3 regions of the Bradyrhizobium ontarionense genome follow, and region 1 is predicted to be linked to each of the others. Evidence: predicted binding sites of a transcription regulator. Region 1 holds the regulator's gene; each other region holds the start of a gene.
What was found. The regulator LexA, encoded in region 1, represses DNA repair genes until DNA is damaged. The targets are predictions, from matches to a motif close to TGTTCNNNNTGTGTTCNG.
Positions count from the first base shown of each region.

Region 2: the regulator LexA is predicted to act here: its motif matches at 2,377-2,394, upstream of uvrA (excinuclease ABC subunit UvrA).
Region 3: the regulator LexA is predicted to act here: its motif matches at 2,261-2,278, upstream of LQG66_RS06070 (single-stranded DNA-binding protein).

Region 1 covers NZ_CP088156.1:1,504,772-1,509,577, reverse strand. Annotated here, with positions in the region: gene LQG66_RS06700 (ComEC/Rec2 family competence protein) at 1-787, shown strand, start outside; gene LQG66_RS06695 (hypothetical protein) at 811-1,251, opposite strand; gene lexA (transcriptional repressor LexA) at 1,520-2,218, opposite strand; gene LQG66_RS06685 (molybdopterin molybdotransferase MoeA) at 2,433-3,644, opposite strand; gene LQG66_RS06680 (alpha/beta fold hydrolase) at 3,821-4,630, opposite strand; gene LQG66_RS06675 (LysR family transcriptional regulator) at 4,640-4,806, opposite strand, start outside.
Region 2 covers NZ_CP088156.1:1,380,702-1,385,507, reverse strand. Annotated here, with positions in the region: gene uvrA (excinuclease ABC subunit UvrA) at 1-2,285, opposite strand, end outside; gene LQG66_RS06095 (outer membrane protein) at 2,564-3,226, opposite strand; gene LQG66_RS06090 (outer membrane protein) at 3,517-4,245, opposite strand; gene LQG66_RS06085 (outer membrane protein) at 4,459-4,806, opposite strand, start outside.
Region 3 covers NZ_CP088156.1:1,375,351-1,380,156, reverse strand. Annotated here, with positions in the region: gene LQG66_RS06080 (outer membrane protein) at 252-1,007, opposite strand; gene LQG66_RS06075 (outer membrane protein) at 1,201-1,965, opposite strand; gene LQG66_RS06070 (single-stranded DNA-binding protein) at 2,441-2,938, shown strand; gene LQG66_RS06065 (HD domain-containing protein) at 3,051-3,686, shown strand; gene LQG66_RS06060 (DUF2306 domain-containing protein) at 3,703-4,101, shown strand; gene gyrA (DNA gyrase subunit A) at 4,273-4,806, shown strand, end outside.

The DNA of each region.
Region 1 (4,806 bases):
GCTGGCGGCGCCGTTCGGCCTCGACGGCCCGTTCTGGTCGCTGATGGGCTGGGGCATCGACTGGATGATCGCGGTGACGCGGTGGGTTGCGGCCTTGCCCGGCGCGGTTGGGCGCATCACGGCGTTCGGCATCGGGCCGATGGTCCTGGCCAGTCTCGGGCTCATTCTGTTCGGGCTGCTGCGCACGCCATTGCGCTGGTCGGGCGCCGTCGTGCTGGCGGTGGCGACGGTCTGGGCGGGCGCAACGCCGCTGCCGGATATCCTGATCTCGGGTGACGGGCGCGCCGTCGCGGTGCGCGGCGGCGACGGACGGCTGCATGTGATGCGCACCGGCAAGGACGTCTTCGTCGTCAAGGAATGGCTCGCCGCCGATGCCGATGCGCGCGCACCGGCCGATTCATCGCTCGGCGACGGCGTGTCCTGCGATGAGGCCGGCTGCGTCGCAGCGTCGGCGGACGGCCGCTTCGTCGCGATGGCGCTGCGCCCCGACGCAGTCGCGGACGATTGCGCGCGCGCCGCGCTGGTCGTGACCGCGCGTCCGGCGCCAGTCTCCTGCGCGGCCGCCGTGGTCGATCGCCAGCGCCTGCAGCAGCAGGGCACGCTGATGCTGACGCGGCACGGCAACGACTTTGTTGTCACCCCCGCGCGCGCCGTTGGCACCGACCGCCCATGGTGGCCGGCGCCGTCGGAGGCGGTCGAATTCGAACCGACGCTGGCGCCGCGAGCGCCATCGGCACGCGTGCAGGACGCCACGCCGCCGGAGCTGGAGCAGGGCGTGGAGGATTAGTTCATCCCGCAGACGCGATCAGCTCACGTGATGCTGATGCGGCGTATCGGCGTGGTCGGATTCGAACCGGTCCCCTCGACGACATCGGGGCGGCGCTCGGCCGGCTGCCTGGTGACCGGCAGTTGCAGCACGGTGACGCGCTGGCCTTCGCAGAGCTGCGTCACCAGCACATGGCGGCCGTCGGCGAACTCGATGGCATCGTGGTGGCGATCCGGAATGTGCTTCTCGATCGCGTTGAACTTGGCGACGCGCTCGCGGATCGTCCGGGTCCACAGCCAGCGGCTGTCGTAGCGGACATCCTCGGCAAAGGCGAGCTCGGTGCCGGGCAGCATGCAGACCGCGACGTTCGGCTCGCTTTCCGAGGCGAAGCCGCGGGTCGCGGTGCCGCGGAACATCGTCGACACCAGCGTCTCGCCCACTTTGGCGGGGCGGGACGCAACGGCATGGAGGCTGTAGTCACACATCGGATCGCTCCTCGTTGAGAGATAGCCGACCCACGCTTCCCCCCGGACAGGCGCAGGCCTCTATCAGAGTGGACATCGATGGTGATGTTAGCGCGTGCTTCGCGGCAATTCTGCGCTGATCTGCGCGGCGTGCCGTCGCGCACGATCACAAGCGTTTGAGTATGCCGCGTTGCACATCCTTCGGTGCATTTCGCAGAGCGATGATCGCTTCCAGACGCAGGAGTCCGCGCCGCGATCGCAGATCGCGTGCGCGACGTTGCGATGCGCGTCAGTATTTGCGGTAGAGTCCGACCAGCTTGCCCTGGATCTTCACCCGGTTGGGCGGCAGGATGCGCACCTCATAGGCGGTATTGGCAGGCTCCAGCGCGATCGAAGCACCGCGGCGGCGGAAGCGCTTCAACGTCGCCTCCTCGTCGTCGATCAGCGCCACCACGATGTCGCCGGTGTCGGCGGTCTCGTTGCGCTGGATCAGCGCCATGTCACCGTCGAGGATGCCGGCATCGACCATCGAATCACCGCGCACCTCGAGCGCATAGTGATCACCATTGCCGAGCATGTCGGCAGGCACGCTGATCGTGTGGCTGCGGGTCTGCAGCGCCTCGATCGGCGTACCTGCGGCGATGCGGCCCATCACCGGCACCGCCACGGGGCGTTCGCCATCGTCGAGCGCAGGTGTCGAGGTTCGCACCTTGCCGAGATTGCCTTCGATCACCGACGGCGTGAAGCCGCGGCGGTTGTTGGCGGCCTGCGACAGCTCGGGCAGCTTGATCACCTCGATGGCGCGAGCGCGATTAGGCAGCCGCCGAATGAAGCCGCGCTCTTCCAGCGCGGTGATCAGGCGGTGGATGCCGGACTTCGAGCGCAGGTCGAGCGCATCCTTCATCTCGTCGAAGGACGGCGGCACGCCGGCTTCCTTGAGCCGTTCGTTGATGAACCGCAGAAGTTCGTACTGTTTGCGCGTCAGCATCTCGACTTGGTCCCCAGTTTGATGTCGTCTGAAATCCGTAGGCTCTGAATCTTGGCGAAGAGTCCGTGAGCGCATGGATGTCGGACGATCCGTAATTCGCGGCGCCCGCAACATACTAAAAACAAATCATGAACGGACACTATATGTTCGATGTGTGTTCCGCAATCCTTAAATTATGATGAACAGGCCGGGCTTTGCCGGGGGGACCGCGGGCTCAGTCCGGCAGGCGCATGATCTCGCAACGGCTGCCAGCCGCAGCCTTGGGCGCAAACGCCGGACGGATCACAAGCGCCTGGGACAGCGCGAGATTCCCCAGCAACGAGGAGTCCTGCTGGGTCACGGGGGTCGCGATCAGGGTGCCGTCGGGACGCTCCTCGAGGCGCGCCCGCAGATAGTCCTCGCGCACGTCGTTGGCGCCGAGCTCGCGGCCGAGCAGCGCGGTCTCGCGCGGCAGATGAAGCTGCGCGCGGCCGAGCAGGCGGCGAATCAGCGGCACCAGGAACAGCATGGCGCAGACATAGGACGAGACCGGATTGCCCGGCAGTCCGATCACCCTGACGCCGCCGAGCCGGCCGTGCATCATCGGCTTGCCCGGCCGCATCGCGATCTTCCAGAACGCCATGTCGACGCCCTCGGCGTCGAGCGCCTGCTTGACCAGGTCGTGGTCGCCGACCGAGGCGCCGCCGGTGGTGATCAGGATGTCGGCCTCGGCCTCGCGGGCGCGGCGGATGCCAGCGACGGTGGCGGCAAGCGTATCCGCGGCAATGCCGAGATCGACTGCTATCGCACCCTCGCTGCGCACCAGCGCGCGCAGGGCATAACCGTTGGAATAGACGATCTGGCCCGGGCCCGGCGTCGAGCCCGGCATCACCAGCTCGTCGCCGGTGGCGAGCAGCGCCACCTTCGGCCGGCGCCGGACCGGCAGGGCCGGGTGGTTCATGCTGGCGGCCAGCGACAGGTCGCGGTCGCTGAGCCGGCGGCCGCCCTCGAGCAGCACCATGCCTTGCTTGAAGTCGACGCCGGCCGGGCGGATGTGGCGGCCCTTGATCGCGGCTTCCGTGATCACGACGTGGTCGCCGTCGGCGACCGTGTCCTCCTGGATCACGACGGCGTCGGCGCCGTCGGGCACGACGCCGCCGGTGAAGATGCGGGCGGCCTCGCCGGGGCCGAGGGCGCGATCGAACGGCCGGCCGGCAGCGACCTCGCCGATCACCTTCAGCCGCGCCTTGACGCGATCGGCATCGGCCGTCCGCACCGCATAGCCGTCCATCGCCGACATCGCCTCGGGCGGCTGCGTCCGCAGCGCCGCCAGGTCGCGCGCCAGCACCCGGTGATGGGCCTCATCCAGGGCCACCAGTTCCTCAGGCAGCGGCGCGGCGCCCGCGAGCACCGCGGCCAACGCATCGGACACCGGCATCAGGGCCATGGGAGTTCCTTCGGACGGAGACGAACGAGTCGAAAGACCAGCCTTCTAACCGAATGCGCGCGGTGCGGCCAAGCCGTAACGGTCTGCCGCCAGTTCATCGACGCCTGCCGGATCCGCCGTACCTGCGCGACTCCGCCAGTTGGGGCTGCCGGGGGCTCGCCGTTGCGGCACGGGTCTCACGATCCGGCGAGAAACCCTGCGATCAGCTCGGTCACCTCGTGCGGCCGCTCCAGGCTCGGCAGGTGCGCCGTTCCGGTCAGCTCGTGACCCGATCCGTTCGGCATCTCTGCTGCGATCAGGCGGCTTCGCTCCTGAATATGAGGAAAGTCCAGGTCGCCCCAGATCACGCGTGACGGCGCGGCGATGTCGCCGAGCTGCGCGAAGGCGGCTGTCACGTCGAGGTTCGCACCCGCCGCGGGCGCACGCAGCGCAGCTGCGTTCTTCTCCAGAAACATCTGCCGGAGCCCGCCCGAGACACGGCCCTCGCGCTGCAGCGGGCCGTCGACCCAGAGATGCGCCTTGATGCTGCTCACCCGATCCCAATCGCGGGCCGACTCGGCGGCGGCGAGCGCAGCCATCAACGCCTCGATCGCAGGCGGGTACACCGGCTCCGGTGCGCCGCTGATGGAGGGCGCGATCAGCACGAGCGCGTTGACTCGAGACGGATAGCGAAGCGCGAAATCGAACGCGATGCGGCCGCCCTGCGAGCAGGCGACCAGCGTTGCCGGCCCGCCCTCGGCGAGCGCATCGATGACGGCAAGCAGATCAGCCACCGGGGAATGATCTTTCCCATCGGCGACCGTCTCGCCGAAGCCGCGCCGATCATAGGCGATGGCCGTGTGGGTCTTCGCTATGCCCACCATCTGCGCCCGCCACATGCTGCGGTCGAACACGGCGGCATGCAGGAACACGACGGGATCACCGCGGCCCGCCACCTCGGCTGCGAGCCGCGCGCGGCCGGACATGATGTGATGGAGAGAGCTCATCTCGAAGCGCTATCCTGCAGTGGCGCGACAGGCGGCGCGCTCGGTCGTGTGCAGGATATCCGCGACCGCGTTTCTCAGCCAGACCGAGGCTGCGTCACGATCGAGCTGCAGCGGCCAGACCATCGAGACCGCCGGCAGCCGCAGCTTCAACGGCGTGGGACAGAGCGTCAGCCCGA
Region 2 (4,806 bases), 120 kb from region 1:
TAGCCGCGCGCCTTGGATTCCGGCAGGCCGGCGAACCATTCGCGGATCGGCGTGAACGCGCCGGTATAGGTCGCGGGATTGGAGCGCGGGGTGCGGCCGATCGGCGACTGGTCGATGTCGATGATCTTGTCGATGTGCTCCAGGCCCTCGATGCGGTCGTGCGGCGCGGCGCCTTCGCTGGCGCCGTTGAGCTTGCGCGCGATCGCCTTGTAGAGCGTGTCGATCAGCAGCGTCGACTTGCCGCCGCCGGAGACGCCGGTGATGGCCGTGAACAGGCCGAGCGGAATCTCGGCCGAGACGTTCTTGAGATTGTTGCCGCGGGCGTTGACGACCTTGATGGTGCGGCGATGGTTCGGTGGCCGCCGCTCCGGCACCTCGACCTCGAGCTCGCCGGTGAGATATTTGCCGGTCAGCGAGGCCGGATTGCGCATGATCTCGGCCGGCGTGCCCTCGGCGACGATGTGGCCGCCATGGGTGCCGGCGCCGGGACCGATGTCGAGCACGTAGTCGGCGAGGCGAATGGCGTCCTCGTCATGCTCGACCACGATGACGGTGTTGCCGAGGTCGCGCAGCCGCTTCAGGGTGTCGAGCAGCCGCGCGTTGTCGCGCTGATGCAGGCCGATCGACGGCTCGTCCAGCACGTAGAGCACGCCTGTCAGCCCCGAGCCGATCTGCGAGGCCAGGCGGATGCGCTGGCTCTCGCCGCCGGACAGGGTGCCGGAGGAGCGCGCCAGGGTCAGGTAATTGAGGCCGACGTCGAGCAGGAAGGTCAGGCGGTCACGGATCTCCTTGAGGATGCGGGTCGCGATCTCGGTCTGCTGCGCGTTGAGCTGCTTCGGCACCTCCGCGAACCATTCGCCGGCGGCCTTGACGCTGAGCTCGCTGATCTCGCCGATGTGCTTGGCCCCGACCTTGACGCATAGCGCCTCGGGCTTGAGCCGAAAACCACGGCACGCCGCGCAGGGCACGTCGTTGAAGTACTTGCCGAGCTCCTCGCGCGCCCATTCGCTCTCGGTCTCGCGGAAGCGGCGCTCGATGTTGGTGATGACGCCCTCGAACGGCTTCTTGGTGTCGTAGGCGCGGACGCCGTCCTCATAGGTGAACTTGATCTCGTCGTCGCCCGAGCCGTGCAGCAGCGCGTTCTGCGTCTTCTTCGGCAGGTCCTTCCACTTGGTGTCGAGCGTGAACTTGTAGAACTTGCCGAGCGCGGTCAGCGTCTGCAGATAATAGGGCGAGGACGACTTGGCCCACGGCGCGATCGCACCCTTGCGCAGGGTGACCTCCTTGTCGGGGATCACGAGATCGGCATCGACATGCTGCTCGACACCCAGGCCGCCGCATTCCGGGCAGGCGCCATAGGGATTGTTGAACGAGAACAGCCGCGGCTCGATCTCGGGGATGGTGAAGCCGGAGACCGGGCAGGCGAACTTCTCCGAGAACAGGATGCGCTCGGGTCCGCTCTTGTCGTGGATCTTCGCGGTCTTCTTCTTTTCTTCGGCAGGCGCTGCCGAGGCGGGGGTGTCGGCGAACTCGATCACGGCCAAGCCCTCGGCGAGCTTCAGCGCGGTCTCGAAGCTCTCGGCAAGACGCTGGCCGATGTCGGGGCGCACGACGATGCGGTCGACGACGACGTCGATGTCGTGCGGGAACTTCTTGTCGAGCGTGGGCGCCTCGGCGAGCTCATGGAAGGTGCCGTCGATCTTGACGCGCTGAAAGCCCTTCTTGAGATATTCGGCCAGCTCCTTCTTGTACTCGCCCTTGCGGCCACGTACGACCGGCGCCAGCAGATAGAGGCGGGTGCCCTCGGGAAGCGCCAGCACGCGATCGACCATCTGCGACACGGTCTGGCTCTCGATCGGAAGTCCCGTGGCCGGCGAGTAGGGCACGCCGACGCGGGCCCACAGCAGGCGCATGTAGTCGTAGATCTCGGTGACGGTGCCGACGGTGGAGCGCGGGTTCTTGGACGTCGTCTTCTGTTCGATCGAGATCGCCGGCGACAGGCCGTCGATCTGGTCGACGTCGGGCTTCTGCATCATCTCCAGGAACTGGCGCGCATAGGCCGACAGCGATTCGACGTAGCGGCGCTGGCCCTCGGCATAGATCGTATCGAAGGCGAGCGAGGATTTGCCGGAGCCCGAGAGCCCGGTGAACACGACGAGCCTGTCACGCGGGATCTCGACGTCGATGTTCTTGAGATTGTGCTCGCGGGCGCCGCGGATGGTGATGGCCCGCAGGCTCGACGAGTTGGCTTGCGCGCGCTGCTTGGCCTTGAGCACTTCATCCATGACGATCGTCCCACGGCGCGGCATCAGCGCCATCGTTGCAAGGCGCGTTCGCCGGAAACCGGCCATCGGACGCCAGAGGGAAAGGTATCGTCAGAACGTAGGAAGAACGAGTGCGGATTTCCAGTGCCGTCAGCGAATCATCAACAATGCGTTCGGGGAATGGCAGCGATTGGCAGGAGCGAGGCCGGTTCCGTCATGCCGCGCGCCTGATCCGGCAAAGAAAAAGCCTCCGCTCTGGCAGAGCGGAGGCTTTGTGCGTTGGCCCGGAGGCGTAGATCTTAGAAGTGGTAGTTCACGCCCACCTGCACGGTGTGCAGGTTGATGGTGCCCGACGGCAGCAGTCCACCCGCGGCGTAGTTCTCGCTGCCGAAGCTCTTGTAGAGGTATTCGGCTTTCACCGACCAGTTCGGGACGAACATGTATTCGGCGCCGGCACCGAGGGTCCAGCCGTTGTGGAACTGGCGACCGAAGTCAGTAGCGCCGAAGCCGGAGAGGGTGGCCTTGTTTTCCATCCACGCGTAACCGCCGGTGGCGTACAGCATGGCGGGACCGAAGGTGTAGCCCAGGCGACCGCGCACGGTGCCCATGTCCTCGATCTTGCTCGAGAAGGTGGCGCCACCCGCAGTTACAGAGCCGTTGATGTCGGCCCAGGCTGCATCAGCCTCGACGCCGAACACGACCGGACCCTGCTGCCAGTTGTAGCCGATGGTGCCGCCGGCGAAGCCGCCCTTCTGCGACAACGAAAAGGGTGCAACGAAGCCAGCGAAGCTGTTGTTATCCTGGCTGGCATAACCACCCATCGCACCGATGTAGAAACCGGCCCAGGTCGGGAGCGGCGCGGCAACCGGCGCCTTGGTGTAGGGACGCGCAGCAAGATCGGCAGCGGCAGCGGGAGCGGCCAGGGCGGCCAGGGCCACGGTCGCAAGCAGGATCTTCTTCATTCTTCTTCTCTCCAGTTTAGTCCTAGAAGTCCGCGTCGCACCGAAGCTTTCACGCACGAAACAGACTCACCCGTTCAAGTTGACGAACCTCCTATAGCCGGGTTCCGCGCGGATTGCCGTCACCTCAAAGCCACAGTCGCGGCGAAACCGGGGATCTACGGGGTAGCGCAGAAAGCCTTTGTTGCTCAGATGCTTGGGTTCCGCCTGTCACGCAAAAGCCAGCATTGTCCGCAGCGCAACAAAAAGGCCGGCTTGCGCCGGCCTTTCAGGACTAGACTTGTAGAAGCTGATCAATACTTGGCGATGACCGGGCCGCCGAACCGATAGTTCAGGCGAGCCGTGAACAGATCGACATCCTGCTTGATGTTATCGGTCTGGGTGAAGACCGCGCCGCGGAACGGGACGTTCGTGTTGCCCATGAACAGGTGGTCGTATTCGAAGCCCACCGACCAGTTCGGCGAGAAGGCGTATTCGACGCCAGCGCCGACGGTCGCGCCCCACTTGTGTACCGTCGTGGTGGCCAGCACGGTGTTGATCACGCCGGAAAAGATCTCGTACTTGGTGTCGGTGACGGCCGCGCCGCCCTTGGCGTAGAGCAGGACGTTGTCGAAGGAATAGCCGATCTGCCCGGTGAACAGGCCGAAGGCGCTGAGCTTGGTGCGGTTGCGATCGGGCGCGAATAGCGGGGTGACGTTGTTGCCGGTCAAGTCGGCCCAGTTGCCCTGCGCCTCAAGGCCGAACACGACCGAGTTCATCTGCCAGCGATACCCGAACTGACCGCCGATGGTGCCGCCGGTGGCATTGTGGCAGCCCTCGGCTCGACCGTCCGCGAGAGTCCAGCAATTGCGGCTCGATCCATAACCGCCGTTCAGGCCGAGATAGAATCCGCTCCAATCGTTGATGGCGACCATCATCGGCGGTGCCTTGGTGTAGGGGCGCGCCGCCATGTCGGCCGCCGAGGCGGATGTGGCGGTCGCGATGGCGACGAGCGCCGTCGTGATCACAAGCAACTTCTTCATCAATGTTCCCCCAGGGAGTTGGAATGACAAGCGATGGAAATGTTCATACACGCGGCCCCCCGGGGGCGCTGTAACGCAGGGGCCACAACCGGTAAAAAGCGTTATATATCAAATATTTAACACAAAAGAGCCGCATCGATGCCGAGCTGCGGACACGAAAAAGGCCGGCGCGAGCGCCGGCCTTTCTGATGGGCTCCGAGGAGCGGCTCTTCGTCAGTAGCGCGCGGTCACCGGCGCGCCGAATCGGTAGTTGACCCGAACGGTCGCCATGTCGATGTCCTGCTTGATCGTGTCGACCCGCGACAGCACGGTCGCGGTGGCCGGGAAGGTGATGTCATGTGAGCCCATGAACAGGTGGTCGTACTCGACCGCGACCGACCAGTTCGGCGCGAAGCCGAACTCGACGCCCGTGCCCACGGTGCCGCCCCAGCGGGTTTCGCTGGCGGAATCGAGCAGCGTGCCTACGGCGAAGGGGGCGGCTGCATTGGCGGTGCCGGTGTATTTGTTGTGCGTGACCGCCGCGCCGCCCTTCACGTACCAGAGCACGTTGCCCCAGGCATA
Region 3 (4,806 bases), 130 kb from region 1:
AGCTGTGAGCGCTCCGACGCGTGCGTCCGGATCTGCGGATCGTGCTTAAGCGGGGGTTAAGGATGGTCGCCCGCGGGTTGGCTCGCACCGGTCATGGCGGGCAGACGTGGTGAGCTTCGGCCGCAGCCGAAAATGATCTCGGCCACACCCGGCCGCGGGCCACCAGCCGAATGATCACGCGAGTCGGGCGAAGTCAGTCCCTCGAGGAGACCTGCAGACCTCAGGACGTCGGATGTCAGTGCTTGGAGACGTCAGTGCTTGGAGACGACAGGGCCGCCCCAGCGATAGTTGACACGGACCGTGGCCATGTCGACATCCTGGCCGACCGTATCGGTCCGGGTCGCCGCACCGGCCGGAACGCCGGAGAAGTTCAGGGCCTTGTTGCCCATGAAGATGTGCTCGTATTCGGCGCCGACCGACCAGTTCTTCGCAAAGCCGACCTCGACACCGGTGCCGACCGCAGCCCCCCAGCGCGTCGCGCTCGACTGGTCGAACGCCGTCCCCGTCGCCGTGGCAAGGCCGTTGTACTTCTCGCCTGCGACCGCGGCGCCGCCCTTCACGTACCAGAGCACGTTGTTCCAGGCGTAGCCAATCTGGCCGGTCAGCACGCCAACGCTGTTGATCTTGGTCTGGTTGGTCACGGCCGGGACGAGCTGGCTGGTGTTGCTGCCCTTCAGGTTGGCCCAGTTGCCCTGGCCTTCGACGCCAAACACCCAGCCGCCCGCCTGCCAGCGATAGCCGATCTGGCCGCCGGCCAGCGCACCGGTCGCATCATGGCAGCCTTCGGCGTTCGTCGCAGTGACGCCGGCAAAGGAGACGTTGTTGGTCCAGCAGCTGCGGGCCGAGGCGCCACCGGCATTCAGGCCGAGGTAGAAGCCGCTCCAATCATAGATCGTCGCGATCATCGCGGGCGCCTTGGTGAAGGTGCGCGCGGGCAAATCGGCTGCGATCGCCGGCGCAAACCCCAGCGCCAGCGAAGTTGTCGCCCCCAGCAACAGCCTTCTCATCGCAGTCCCCAAACCAAGCCCGATGCCCGCACGCACACTCTCACCAACGCCCACCCGCCGGACCTTGATAGCCCCTTCCGCCGCGAAAAGCCGTCACCCAAACGACACATCGGCCCAGCAAGTGCCGGTTTTGGCACACAAAAAAAGGCCGGCGCAAGGCCGGCCTTTCGACATATTCAATTCGCGCGTGCAATCAGTAGCGCGACATGATCGGGCCGCCGAAGTGATAGGAGATGCCGGCCTTGACGGTGTGCACGGTGTCCTTCCACTCGGAGCGGTTGGTCGTGACGAGCGGATTCGTGTACTGAATCGTGCTCTCGCCAAAATCGATGTAGTTGTACTCAACCTTCGCCGACCAGTTGGCGGCGAACATGTATTCAGCGCCGGCGCCGATGGTCCAACCCCAGCGCCAGTCGTTCTGCACCGCACCGGCCGGAGGAGGCGCGATGCCCGGATCATAGCGGTGCTGCAAGTCGCCAACCGAGGCGCCGCCGCTGACGAAGAGCAGCGCCGGACCTGTTGCCCAGCCGAGCCGGCCCTTGATGTCGCCGAAGCCGCGCAGCTTAGTGAAGTAGGTATCGCCGAAACCGGCGCCGGAGCTGATCACCGCTGAGCGACCGTTGATGTCGGCCCAGTGATAGTCGCCTTCGAGGCCGAACACGATATTGTCGACCTGCCAGTTGTAGCCGACCACGCCGCCGACGAAGCCGCCGCTGATGTCGTACCGCTGCGTCGGTGTAAAGCCGACGACATTCGGCGCAAAGAAGTAGGTCTCATCACTGCGACCCCAGCCGCCGCCGCCCTGGAGACCGAGATAGAAGCCGGTCCAGGTCGGAAGCGGTGCGGACGCTGCCACCGGCGCCTTGGTGTACGGGCGGGCGGCGAGATCGGCGGCTCCCGCCGGCGCCAGTGCACCCAGAACCATCAGGCTGGCGGCTCCAAGAAAAATTCTCGTCATCGGATGTCTCATCCCAAGTCTCCCGCGTTGGGCGTCCCCCAATTTGTCCCCGGAGGCGCGCTTCTGATGAACTGTTGCGACCGCCATCGCGGCCCCAATCCATCCGCAAATATAGACGATTCAACCTGGAATACCGTCGCCCAAAAGCCACATCCGAGGAGGAAGTGGGGCTTTCTAAGTTGATGAAAGTTAATTACTTTTACGTGATTTTTGGAACTTTTTGAGGGTTCCATTGCGGGAACTCTGAGTTCCCTCCGGTTCCACGGAACTCGACGTATGGTTGTGGGATTATGGCGCGAACAAACCTGGAACAATCCGTGACGGCTTGCTATATGTGGATAAGCGATGGAGAGGACGGGTGGCGGGCGCGGCAACCGTATAGGGTCCGCCGCGAGAGGAAGGGTTTAGCCACCTGATGCCGAGAGGCCGGTGCGCGCGGCCGGTCCGGTGAAGTGAGAACCGCGGGAGAGTGGTGATGGCGGGTAGCGTGAACAAGGTGATTCTGGTCGGCAATCTCGGGAAAGACCCGGAGATCCGGCGCACGCAGGATGGGCGGCCGATCGCCAATCTGAGCATTGCGACGTCGGAAACATGGCGCGACAAGGCGACCGGCGAGCGCAAGGAAAAGACCGAATGGCACCGTGTGGTGATCTTCAACGAGGGGCTCTGCAAGGTTGCTGAGCAGTATCTGAAGAAGGGCGCCAAGGTTTACATCGAAGGCGCGCTGCAGACCCGCAAATGGACCGACCAGAGCGGTGTGGAGAAGTTCTCCACCGAGGTCGTGCTGCAGGGCTTCAACTCGACGCTGACGATGCTCGACGGCCGCGGCGGTGGCGGCGGCGGCAGTTTCGCCGATGAGCCGGGCGGCGATTTCGGCAGCAGCGGTCCGTCGATGGCGCCGCCGCGCCGCGCGGTTGCTTCGGCCGGCGGTGGCGGCCGCAACAGCGACATGGACGACGACATTCCGTTCTGAAGCGCGGGCGCACGCTGCAGATACGCGCCGGCTTCCGTCCGTGTCGGGACGGAAGGCCGGCGGTCGTCAGGGGCGCTGCCCGAGACGCAAGCGATCGTGCGAGGTTGGTCCCATGCAAGACGCTGTGGCTACGATCGTCGATTTCTACCGGCTCGCCGAGGGCTTGAAGCGCGAGCTGCGCCATAGCTGGCTGTCGGACGGACGCCGTGAGAGCGTGGCCGAGCATAGCTGGAGCATGTCGCTGCTCGCGTTGCTCGTGCACCGTCATCTCGCTCGGCCGGTCGAGATCGACCGCGTGCTGAAGATGATCATCGTCCACGACCTCGTCGAGGCGCTGGCCGGTGACATCCCGTTCTTCGAGACGGGCAGCCGAAAGGATGCCAAGGCGGCCAAGGAGCGGGAGGCGATCGAGGACATCCGGTCGCGCCTGCCCGGGACGGTCGGGCAGGAGATATTCGATCTCTTCCATGAATTCGAGGCGAAGACCACGGCGGAGGCCAAGTTCGCTGCGGCGCTCGATCATCTCGAGGTCCAGATGCAGCACAATCTGGCCGATCTCGGGACCTGGGAGCCCGTCGAGTACGATCTCGTCTATACCAAGATGGACATCGTATGCGCCCACGATGCTCTGCTCGTCGAGCTGTGTGGTGCGGTGAAAGGGCAGGCCGAAGCCAAGATGCGTGCGGGCAGCATCGATGTCGACGCGATCAAGGAGCGCCTGCACAACGCGCAGGCTGCCGCGACCTGACCGACGGGGCTGTCGCATGAGCTTCGCACCGTTGCTCGCCGCCGAACCCGCCGTCCTGCTGCACGCCCTTGCCGCGATGACCGCGTTCGCGCTGGGGCTCGTCCAGTTCGCCGCGCCGAAGGGGACCTGGCCGCATCGAACGATCGGCTGGATCTGGGTCGCGCTGATGGCCGCTGTCGCGGTCAGCTCGTTCTGGATTCACACCATCCGGCTGGTTGGTCCATGGAGCCCGATCCACCTGCTTTCGATCTACACGCTGGGCGTGCTGCCGCTCGCCGTGTGGGCCGCGCATCGCCATCGGGTGGCGGCGCATCGCCGGGCCATGATCACGCTGTTTTCCGGCGCCCTGGTGATCGCCGGACTGTTCACCCTGCTGCCCGGGCGGATCATGCACAAGGTGGTCTTCGGGCCGTAGCCCGAGGCGGTTCCCGCGGCCTGCCTTGCGCCGTCGTGCTGTCTGGTTAAGTGCCTGGAAAGGCGAGTAGAAAAAGCGCGGTTCGGGTCGGTTTGGGGATGGCCTGCGAAGGCCCGATGCGCTATATGATTCCAAGCGATTTTCGCGTGTCAAAACCGACCGGAATCCCCTTTGTCCGATAAAGAAGATGAGAAGCCCGGCGAGCCGGGCGGACCTTCCGACATTCGTCCCGTTTCCATCCTCGACGAGATGAAACGCTCCTACCTCGATTACGCCATGAGCGTGATCGTGGCGCGGGCGCTGCCCGATGCGCGCGACGGCCTGAAGCCGGTGCATCGGCGCATCCTGTATTCGATGTACGAGCAGGGGCACACGCCCGACAAGAAATACGTCAAGTCCGCGCGCGTCGTCGGCGACGTCATCGGTAAATACCATCCGCATGGCGACCAGTCGATCTACGACGCCATGGTGCGCATGGCGCAGGACTTCTCGATGCGCGTGCCGTTGATCGACGGCCAGGGCAATTTCGGCTCGGTCGACGGCGATCCGCCGGCCGCCTATCGATACACCGAAGCCAAGCTTGCCAAGTCGGCGATTCCGCTGCTCGACGACATCGACAAGGACACCGTCGATTTCCAGGCCAACTACGACAACTCCGACAGAGAGCCGTCGGTTCTTCCGGCCAAATTCCCGAACCTGCTGGTC